3 regions of the Streptomyces rubrogriseus genome follow, and region 2 is predicted to be linked to each of the others. Evidence: predicted binding sites of a transcription regulator. Region 2 holds the regulator's gene; each other region holds the start of a gene.
What was found. Region 2 encodes HrcA, which represses chaperone genes, less so after heat shock. Its sites were predicted from a motif close to TTNGCACTCNGNNNNNCNGAGTGCNAA; they were not measured.

Region 1 (3,236 bases), 6.6 Mb from region 2:
GGACGCCGCCCGGGGAGAACATCCGGGTCATCGGCGCCATCGCGATGCGGTTGGGCACGGTGAGGCCGTTGAGCGTGGCCGGGCGGGCGAGGAGCTGGGCGGCGCGGGTGGCGGCCTCGGCGGGGGTGACGGTCACGTGGGGGCTCCTGAGGTGGGTACCGGGCGGTATGTGCGCGCGCATTCATCGCACTACAACGGGAACGGGCCCGCCCCACCGGGCCATTCCGCCCGGCGCCCCGATGTGACCCGGGCCATAGCGGACGGGGGCGAGGGGTGGGCGGGGGCGAGGGGTGGGCGGGGGCGAGGGTGGGCGGGGGCCGGACACGCCCGAGGGCGGCACCCCCTCTCGGGGGGTGCCGCCCTCGGTCCGTACTGGACGGTCGATCAACCGGAACCGGTCGATCAGAAGTCCATGTCACCGCCCGGCATGCCGCCCGGGGCGCCCGCCGGAGCGGCCTTCTCGGGCTTGTCGGCGATGACGGCCTCGGTGGTGAGGAACAGCGCGGCGATGGAGGCGGCGTTCTGCAGGGCAGAGCGGGTCACCTTCGCCGGGTCGATGATGCCCTCGGCGATCATGTCGACGTACTCACCGGAGGCGGCGTTCAGGCCGTGGCCGACGGTCAGGTTGCGGACCTTCTCCACGACGACGCCGCCCTCGAGACCGCCGTTGACGGCGATCTGCTTCAGCGGGGCCTCCAGGGCGAGCTTCACGGCGTTGGCGCCGGTCGCCTCGTCACCCGACAGCTCCAGCTTCTCGAAGACCTGGGAGGCCTGGAGCAGGGCCACGCCACCACCGGCGACGATGCCCTCCTCGACGGCCGCCTTCGCGTTGCGAACGGCGTCCTCGATGCGGTGCTTGCGCTCCTTGAGCTCGACCTCGGTGGCGGCACCGGCCTTGATGACGGCCACGCCGCCGGCCAGCTTCGCCAGACGCTCCTGGAGCTTCTCGCGGTCGTAGTCCGAGTCGCTGTTCTCGATCTCGGCGCGGATCTGGTTGACGCGGCCCTGGACCTGGTCGGCCGAACCGGCGCCGTCCACGATCGTGGTCTCGTCCTTGGTGATGACGACCTTGCGCGCGCTGCCCAGCAGGTCCAGCGTGGCGTTCTCCAGCTTGAGGCCGACCTCCTCGGAGATGACCTCACCACCCGTGAGGATGGCGATGTCGCCGAGCATGGCCTTGCGGCGGTCGCCGAAGCCCGGGGCCTTGACGGCGACGGACTTGAAGGTGCCGCGGATCTTGTTGACGACGAGGGTCGACAGGGCCTCGCCCTCGACGTCCTCGGCGATGATCAGCAGCGGCTTGCCCGACTGCATGACCTTCTCCAGGAGCGGCAGCAGGTCCTTGACGTTGCCGATCTTGGAGTTGGCGATCAGGATGTACGGGTCGTCGAGCGACGCCTCCATACGCTCCATGTCGGTGGCGAAGTACGCCGAGATGTAGCCCTTGTCGAAGCGCATACCCTCGGTGAGCTCCAGCTCCAGACCGAAGGTCTGGGACTCCTCGACGGTGATGACGCCTTCCTTGCCGACCTTGTCCATGGCCTCGGCGATGAGCTCGCCGATCTGGGTGTCGGCGGCGGAGATGGAGGCCGTGGAGGCGATCTGCTCCTTGGTCTCGACGTCCTTGGCCTGCTCCAGCAGGGCGGCGGAGACGGCCTCGACGGCCTTCTCGATGCCGCGCTTCAGGGCCATCGGGTTGGCGCCGGCCGCGACGTTGCGCAGGCCTTCCTTGACCAGGGCCTGGGCGAGAACGGTCGCGGTGGTCGTTCCGTCACCGGCGACGTCGTCCGTCTTCTTGGCGACTTCCTTGACCAGCTCGGCGCCGATCTTCTCGTACGGGTCCTCGAGCTCGATCTCCTTGGCGATGGAGACACCATCGTTGGTGATCGTGGGGGCGCCCCACTTCTTCTCGAGGACGACGTTGCGGCCCTTGGGGCCGAGCGTCACCTTGACGGCGTCCGCGAGCTGGTTCATGCCGCGCTCGAGGCCGCGCCGCGCCTCCTCGTCGAACGCGATGATCTTGGCCATGTGAAGTGGTCCCTCCAGGACTGGGGGTGATTCCTTCGGACCGCGCCCGCGCCCGCGACGGACGGCTCGCCGGCCTTGTGGTTCCTTCCCCACCCGGCCTGCGGGCCTCACCGACCCGGTCCTTCGTTGTCACTCTCACCTTCAGAGTGCTAACGCAATGATTAGCACTCGACCATGCCGAGTGCAAGCGCCTCTCGGGGATCGGGCCGCTCGCTCAGCCCCCCGCGAACAAGGGGGTGACGGGCGTCCGGGCAGGCCGAAGGGCCCGTACCCCTGGAGGTACGGGCCCTTCGGATGAAGACCGGGTGCTGCGGTGGCCGCGCGTCTCAGGCGCTGAGGCGAACCATGTCGGCCTGCGGGCCCTTCTGACCCTGCGAGATCTCGAACTCGACCCGCTGGCCTTCTTCGAGGGTGCGGTAGCCGTCCATCTGAATCGCGCTGTAGTGGACGAAAACATCCGCACCACCGTCGACCGCGATGAAGCCGTACCCCTTCTCCGCGTTGAACCACTTGACGGTGCCCTGAGCCATGCCTAACTCCCCTATTACTGGCCCTTGCACAGATCCGCACTTCGCGGACCCGGGTCAGACCTCGCCCCCTCACGACTGGGGGCGTGCGCCGGAACGCGTCGACCGCGGCTGAATGTATCTGTCCAACTGCCGTCTGCAACAGGTCAATCGGACGAGAAATCTGGACGCACCCGGTCCGGAATGTGGCGAGAATTCGCCTGAATTCGGGTCAAGTCGGGTCACGCAAAGGGAACAAAAGCCGCGAAATACGCTCGCACTTTGGCTGTTTCTTGTCGGGCGGGCGGCAGGAATTAACGGTTCCCGTTGTGCTGATCGGGAGCGCGTTCCCCAACTCTACCGCGCTCAACCACATGGAATTGCCCCCTCCGTTTCTCTTACGGAGAGGGCAATACGCACTACGAGGTGTATCCGCGGTGGATCAGCCGCCGGCGACCGCCGGGATGATCGAGACGCCCGCGCCGTCCGGCGTCGCCGTCTGAAGGCCCTGCTCGAAGCGGACGTCGTCGTCGTTGACGTAGACGTTGACGAAGCGGCGCAGCTTGCCCTGGTCGTCCAGGACGCGGGCGGCGATGCCGGTGTGGTTCTTCTCCAGGTCGGAGATGACCTCCCCGAGGTTGGCCCCGTCGGCGCTCACCTCGGCCTTGCCGCCGGTGTAGGTGCGCAGGATGGTCGGGATGC
Region 2 (3,236 bases):
CGTCAGCGCGTCAGCGCCCGTTGAACGCGTCCTTCAACCGCGAGAACAGCCCTTGCTGCCCGGGCTGGAACTGCCCCGTCGGGCGTTCCTCGCCGCGGAGCTTGGCCAGCTCGCGCAGGAGGCGTTCCTGTTCGGGGTCGAGCTTGCCCGGGGTGGTGACCTCGACGTGCACGATGAGGTCGCCGCGGCCGCCGCCGCGCAGGTGGGTGACGCCCCGGCCGTGCTTCGGGATCGACTGGCCGGACTGGGTGCCCGGGCGGATGTCGACCTCCTCCATGCCGTCGAGGGTCTCCAGCGGCACCTTGGTGCCGAGGGCCGCCGCCGTCATCGGGATGGTGACCGTGCAGTGCAGGTCGTCGCCGCGCCGCTGGAAGGTGGAGTGCGGCAGCTCGTGGATCTCGACGTACAGGTCGCCGGCGGGGCCGCCGCCGGGGCCGACCTCGCCCTCGCCCGCGAGCTGGATCCGGGTGCCGTTGTCGACACCGGCCGGGATCTTCACCGTCAGGGTGCGCCGGGAGCGGACCCGGCCGTCGCCCGCGCACTCGGGGCACGGGGTCGGGACCACGGTGCCGAAGCCCTGGCACTGGGGGCAGGGACGCGAGGTCATGACCTGGCCCAGGAAGGACCGGGTGACCTGCGAGACCTCGCCGCGGCCGCGGCACATGTCACAGGTCTGGGCACTGGTGCCCGGGGCCGCGCCCTCGCCGTTGCAGGTGTTGCAGACGACCGCGGTGTCGACCTGGATGTCCTTGGTCGTACCGAAGGCGGCCTCGTCCAGCTCGACCTCGATGCGGATCATCGCGTCCTGGCCGCGGCGGGTGCGCGAGCGCGGCCCGCGCTGCGACGCCGTGCCGAAGAACGCGTCCATGATGTCCGAGAAGTTCCCGAAGCCACCCGCGCCGAAGCCGCCCGCGCCACCGCCGGCGGCCTGCGAGAGGGGGTCGCCCCCGAGGTCGTAGACCTGCTTCTTCTGCGGGTCCGACAACACCTCGTAGGCGGCGTTGATCTCCTTGAACCGCTCCTGGGTCTTCGGATCGGGGTTGACGTCCGGATGCAGCTCGCGCGCGAGCCTCCGGAACGCCTTCTTGATCTCGTCCTGGGAGGCGTCGCGGCGCACGCCGAGTACGGCGTAGTAGTCCGTGGCCACCTACGACTCCGCCAGGATCTGTCCGACGTACCGTGCCACTGCGCGTACCGCTCCCATCGTTCCCGGGTAGTCCATGCGGGTCGGTCCGACCACGCCGAGCTTGGCAACCGCCTCGCCGCCCGAACCGTAGCCGACCGACACGACGGACGTTGAGTTGAGTCCCTCGTGGGCGTTCTCGTGACCGATCCGTACGGTCACGCCCGGATCCTTCGCCTCGCCGAGCAGCTTGAGGAGCACGACCTGCTCCTCAAGGGCTTCCAGCACCGGCCGGATCACCAAGGGGAAGTCGTGCCCGAAGCGGGTCAGATTGGCGGTGCCGCCGATCATCAGCCGCTCCTCGTTCTCCTCCACCAGCGTCTCCAGGAGAGTGGAGAGCACGGTGGAGACCGTACCGCGATCCTCGGCCTCGAAGGGCTCCGCCAGATCTTCCACCAGAGCCGGCACGTCGGCGAAACGGCGCCCCGCGACCCGGCTGTTGAGCCGCGCCCGCAGATCGGCCAGCGACGCCTCGCCGAACGGCGCCGGGCAGTCGACCATCCGCTGCTCGACCCGCCCGGTGTCCGTGATCAGCACGAGCATCAGGCGCGCGGGCGCGAGCGAGAGCAGCTCCACGTGCCGCACGGTCGAGCGCGTCAGCGACGGATACTGCACGACGGCGACCTGCCGGGTGAGCTGCGCCAGCAGCCGCACCGTACGGGCCACGACGTCGTCGAGGTCGACGGCGCCCTCCAGGAAGTTCTGGATGGCACGCCGCTCGGGCGCGGTCATCGGCTTGACGCCCGCCAGCTTGTCGACGAAGAGCCGGTAGCCCTTGTCGGTCGGGATGCGCCCCGCGCTGGTGTGCGGCTGCGCGATGAACCCCTCGTCCTCCAGGGCCGCCATGTCGTTGCGCACGGTGGCCGGGGAGACGCCGAGGTTGTGCCGCTCGGTGAGGGCCTTGGAACCGACCGGTTCCTCGGTGCCGACGTAGTCCTGGACGATGGCGCGCAGCACCTTCAGCCTGCGTTCACTGAGCATCGGCGCGCACCTCCAGCTGTCGTCCGTCCGATTCCGGCCTGTCTGTCCTGGCACTCATGGCTCGCGAGTGCCAGACTTCCCCGGCCCAGTGTACGGCCGTGGGGTACGCCCCCGGCAAGGCCGGGACCAAGCCGTTAGCGTCGTCGCCGTGACGGTGACTTGGGAAGAGCTGGGCTGGGAGCGGCTGGCGGACGGGGTGGGGCGGTGCCGGCTGCCGGACTGGGACTGCACGGCGGGGCTGGTACTCGGCTCGGACGCGGCGCTGATGGTGGACGCGGGGTCGAGCCTGGACGAGGGCGCCCGGTTGCGCGAGGGGGCGCGGCGGCTCGCCGGCCACCGTGTGACACATCTCGCGCTGACCCACCCGCATTTCGACCACGTCTTCGGCGCGGCGTCGTTCACGGGCGCGGAGGTGTACGGCGCGTACGGCGCGGCGGGCACGGGCGCGCTGTTCGCGCCGGGCGGACAGGGGCGCCGGGCACTGCGCGCGGACGCGGTGGCGGAGGGGCTGGACGCCCGGGCGGCCCTGGAGGCGGCCGAGGCGCTCTCTCCCGTCCGGCACGAGGTCCGGGGCGAGCAGCCGCTCGACCTGGGCGGCGGACGGCAGGTCCTGCTGGCCGACGTGGGCCCGGGGCACACCGGGCACGACCTGGCGGTACTGGTGCCGGGCTCCCCGGACGTCCTGTTCTGCGGCGACCTGGTCGAGGAGTCCGGCGAGCCGCAGGCGGGCCCCGACGCCGTACCGTCGCGCTGGCCGGCCGCCCTGGACCGGCTGCTGGAGCTGGGCGGCGACGACGCACTGTACGTCCCCGGTCACGGAGCGGTGGTGGACGCGGCGTTCGTCCGGGCCCAACGGGACGCGCTGGCCGCCCGGTTCGGCGTGTCGCGTTGATCACCGCGCGGGGGTTCCTCGTATCGTCGGCAGAATGCGCCAGTACTCCGCCGACCTGACCCCTCCGTGGAAGAAGCCGCAGCCGGTTCCCGAGGTGCCCGCCGATCCCGGCCTGGTGGTCGAGGAGCCCGGCACCGGGTTCTGCGGCGCGGTGATCCGCTGCGAGGCGGGCACGGTGAC
Region 3 (3,236 bases), 6.2 Mb from region 2:
TCGTCAGCAGGAGGGAGGCGATGGAGGCGGCGTTCTCCAGGGCGGAGCGGGTGACCTTCACCGGGTCGATGACGCCGGCCTTGACCAGGTCGCCGTACTCGCCGGTGGCGGCGTTGAAGCCCTGGCCCTTGTCGAGGTCGGCGACCTTGGAGGTGATGACGTAACCCTCCAGGCCGGCGTTCTCGGCGATCCAGCGCAGCGGCTCGACCGCGGCGCGGCGGACGACCGCGACACCGGTGGCCTCGTCGCCGGTCTTGCCGAGGTTGCCCTCGAGCACCTTGACGGCGTGGACCAGCGCGGAGCCACCACCGGAGACGATGCCCTCCTCGACCGCGGCGCGGGTCGCGGAGATGGCGTCCTCCAGACGGTGCTTGCGCTCCTTCAGCTCCACCTCGGTGGCGGCGCCGACCTTGATCACGCACACGCCGCCGGCCAGCTTCGCGAGGCGCTCCTGGAGCTTCTCGCGGTCCCAGTCGGAGTCCGTGTTCTCGATCTCGGCCTTGATCTGGGCGATCCGGCCCTGGACCTCGTCGCGCTTGCCGGCACCGTCGACGATCGTGGTGTCGTCCTTGGTGACGGTGATGCGGCGGGCGGTGCCGAGCACCTCGAGGCCGACCTGGTCGAGCTTGAGGCCGACCTCCTCGGAGATGACCGTGGCGCCCGTGAGGACCGCCATGTCCTGCAGCATCGCCTTGCGGCGGTCGCCGAAGCCGGGGGCCTTGACGGCCACCGCGTTGAAGGTGCCGCGGATCTTGTTGACGACGAGGGTGGAGAGCGCCTCGCCCTCCAGGTCCTCGGCGATGATCAGCAGCGGCTTGGAGGCGTTGGCCTGGATGACCTTCTCCAGCAGCGGCAGCAGGTCCGCGATGGAGGAGATCTTGCCCTGGTTGATCAGGATGTACGGGTCGTCGAGGACGGCCTCCATGCGCTCCTGGTCCGTCACGAAGTACGGCGACAGGTAGCCCTTGTCGAAGGCCATGCCCTCGGTGAAGTCCAGCTCCAGACCGAAGGTGTTGGACTCCTCGACGGTGATGACACCGTCCTTGCCGACCTTGTCCATCGCCTCGGCGATCAGCTCGCCGACCTGCTGGTCCTGGGCGGACAGCGCGGCCACGGCGGCGATGTCGGACTTCTCGTCGATCGGGCGGGCGGTGGCGAGAAGGTCTTCCGACACGGCGGCGACGGCCGCGTCGATGCCCTTCTTCAGCAGCGCCGGGGAGGCACCGGCGGCGACGTTCTTCAGGCCCTCGCGCACGAGCGCCTGGGCGAGCACGGTGGCGGTGGTGGTGCCGTCACCCGCGATGTCGTTGGTCTTGGTCGCCACCTCCTTCACCAGCTGGGCGCCGAGGTTCTCGTACGGGTCCTCGACCTCGACCTCGCGGGCGATGGTGACGCCGTCGTTGGTGATGGTGGGGGCGCCGAACTTCTTGTCGATGACGACGTTGCGGCCCTTGGGGCCGATCGTCACCTTCACGGTGTCGGCGAGCTTGTTGACGCCGCGCTCGAGGGCGCGACGGGCGTCCTCGTCGAACTTCAGGATCTTCGCCATGGGAGCGTGAGCCCTCTTCCGGAAATCTTGGGGTTATACGGCAACTGCGCCCCCGACGCCCGGCTTTTTAAGGTCGCGGGAGCCAGGGGCGCAGCTGGAAAGCAAGGTGCTTCGGTGAAGTGAAGAGCTACTTCTACTTCTCGACGATCGCGAGCACGTCGCGGGCCGAGAGGACGAGGTACTCCTCGCCGTTGTACTTCACCTCGGTGCCGCCGTACTTGCTGTACAGCACGACGTCGCCGACGCTGACGTCGAGCGGAAGGCGGTTGCCGTCCTCGAAGCGGCCCGGGCCGACGGCCAGGACGACGCCCTCCTGGGGCTTCTCCTTGGCGGTGTCCGGAATGACCAGGCCCGAAGCCGTGGTCTGCTCGGCGTCGAGCGGCTGGACCACGATGCGGTCCTCGAGCGGCTTGATGGCAACCTTGGAGCTGGTGGTCGTCACGATCCGACCTCCCCCTTCGGAGATCTCACGGGGTTAACTGTCTGAGGTGGCGACCAGGTGGATCCGTCGTCGCGGGTGCCGGACCTGCCCGTCGCGTAGTTGGCACTCTCCAGTGGGGAGTGCCAGGTCCGAGACTATGACTGCGATTAGCACTCGGTCAAGCGGAGTGCCAATGCCGGCGGCGCGTCGGCGGGGTTTTCCGGTGAACGCGGGCAATGGATGACGCCGGTCGGCGTCAAGAGGTCAGGCGTAGTCCTCAAGGTTGCCCACCCTCAGCCGCTGCTCCTCGATCGTCTCCAGCAGACGTTCCGTGCGGGTCGTCAGGTTCGTGGCCGTCGGGTGGTCCGGGTCCACGGCCACGATGTCGCCGGGGTGGAGGCGGCGGTCGCCGCGGGTGTAGGTGAGGGTGCCGTCGGCGTCGAGGGTGGCGCGCCACAGGACCAGGGCCGTGATGCCGCAGTCGGCGGCGGCGCGCAGGGTCGTGGTGTCGTACGTGCCGTGCGGCGGGCGGAAGAGGTGGGCGCGGGCGCCGAAGCGGGACCTGAGCTTGGTCTGCTGGCCGCAGATCTCGGCGCGCTGGCCGGCGTAGGGCAGGCCGCGCAGGGAGCGGTGGTCGAGGGTGTGGTTCTGCAGGCTCGCGCCGTACGGGCGCAGCCGGGCGAGGTCGCCGTAGGCCGGTCCGGCGACGGCGTCGGTGAGGAACAGGGTGACCGGGAGCCGCCGTTCGCGGATCAGGCCGGCGAAGGCGGGGTCGCGCTCGGCGCTGTCGTCGTAGGTGAGGAAGACGACCGGGTCGTCGGTGCGGACGTGGTCCACGACGGGCGGCAGGCGACGGCCCCGGTCGGCGTCCTGGGCGGGGTCCCCGGCCGCCGCCGCGTGTTCGGCGGGGGCGGCGGCGAGCCGGTCGCAGCCGGTGACCGGGAGCAGCAGGAGCAGCGGGAGCAGGAGGGCGGCCGGGGCGGCGCCGGCCGGGCGGGACCGCCCTCGCCTCACAGGTAGTCCTCCAGGCGGGCCACCGCGTATCCGTCGGCGGTGATCCGGTCCAGGAAGCGGCGGACCATGTCGGTCATCGTGCCGTCCCAGTCGTCGGTGCCCCGGAAGTGGGTGAGGACGATGTCGCCGGGGTGCAGGTCCTGGTCCCACTCGCGGTACTCCCAGTGGTCGACGTACACCTCCTCGCTCCAGATCGGGGCGTACTCGATCCCGCAGGACTTGGCGGCGCGCAGGGTGTCGCGGTTGTAGTTG

Region 1: a site for HrcA is predicted at 2,190-2,216, ahead of groL (chaperonin GroEL). Genes of this name have one in related genera too.
Region 3: a site for HrcA is predicted at 2,138-2,164, ahead of groES (co-chaperone GroES). Genes of this name have one in related genera too.

What each region holds. Positions count from the first base shown of each region.
Region 1 covers NZ_CP116256.1:8,009,664-8,012,899, forward strand. The annotation lists gene Sru02f_RS36115 (NADH:flavin oxidoreductase) at 1-136, opposite strand, end outside; gene groL (chaperonin GroEL) at 403-2,028, opposite strand; gene Sru02f_RS36125 (cold-shock protein) at 2,355-2,558, opposite strand; gene Sru02f_RS36130 (MoaD/ThiS family protein) at 2,977-3,236, opposite strand, start outside.
Region 2 covers NZ_CP116256.1:1,377,686-1,380,921, reverse strand. The annotation lists gene dnaJ (molecular chaperone DnaJ) at 11-1,147, opposite strand; gene hrcA (heat-inducible transcriptional repressor HrcA) at 1,148-2,164, opposite strand; gene Sru02f_RS05990 (MBL fold metallo-hydrolase) at 2,313-3,056, shown strand; gene Sru02f_RS05985 (DUF3097 domain-containing protein) at 3,091-3,236, shown strand, end outside.
Region 3 covers NZ_CP116256.1:7,587,003-7,590,238, forward strand. The annotation lists gene groL (chaperonin GroEL) at 1-1,549, opposite strand, end outside; gene groES (co-chaperone GroES) at 1,683-1,991, opposite strand; gene Sru02f_RS33970 (polysaccharide deacetylase family protein) at 2,235-2,984, opposite strand; gene Sru02f_RS33975 (polysaccharide deacetylase family protein) at 2,981-3,236, opposite strand, start outside.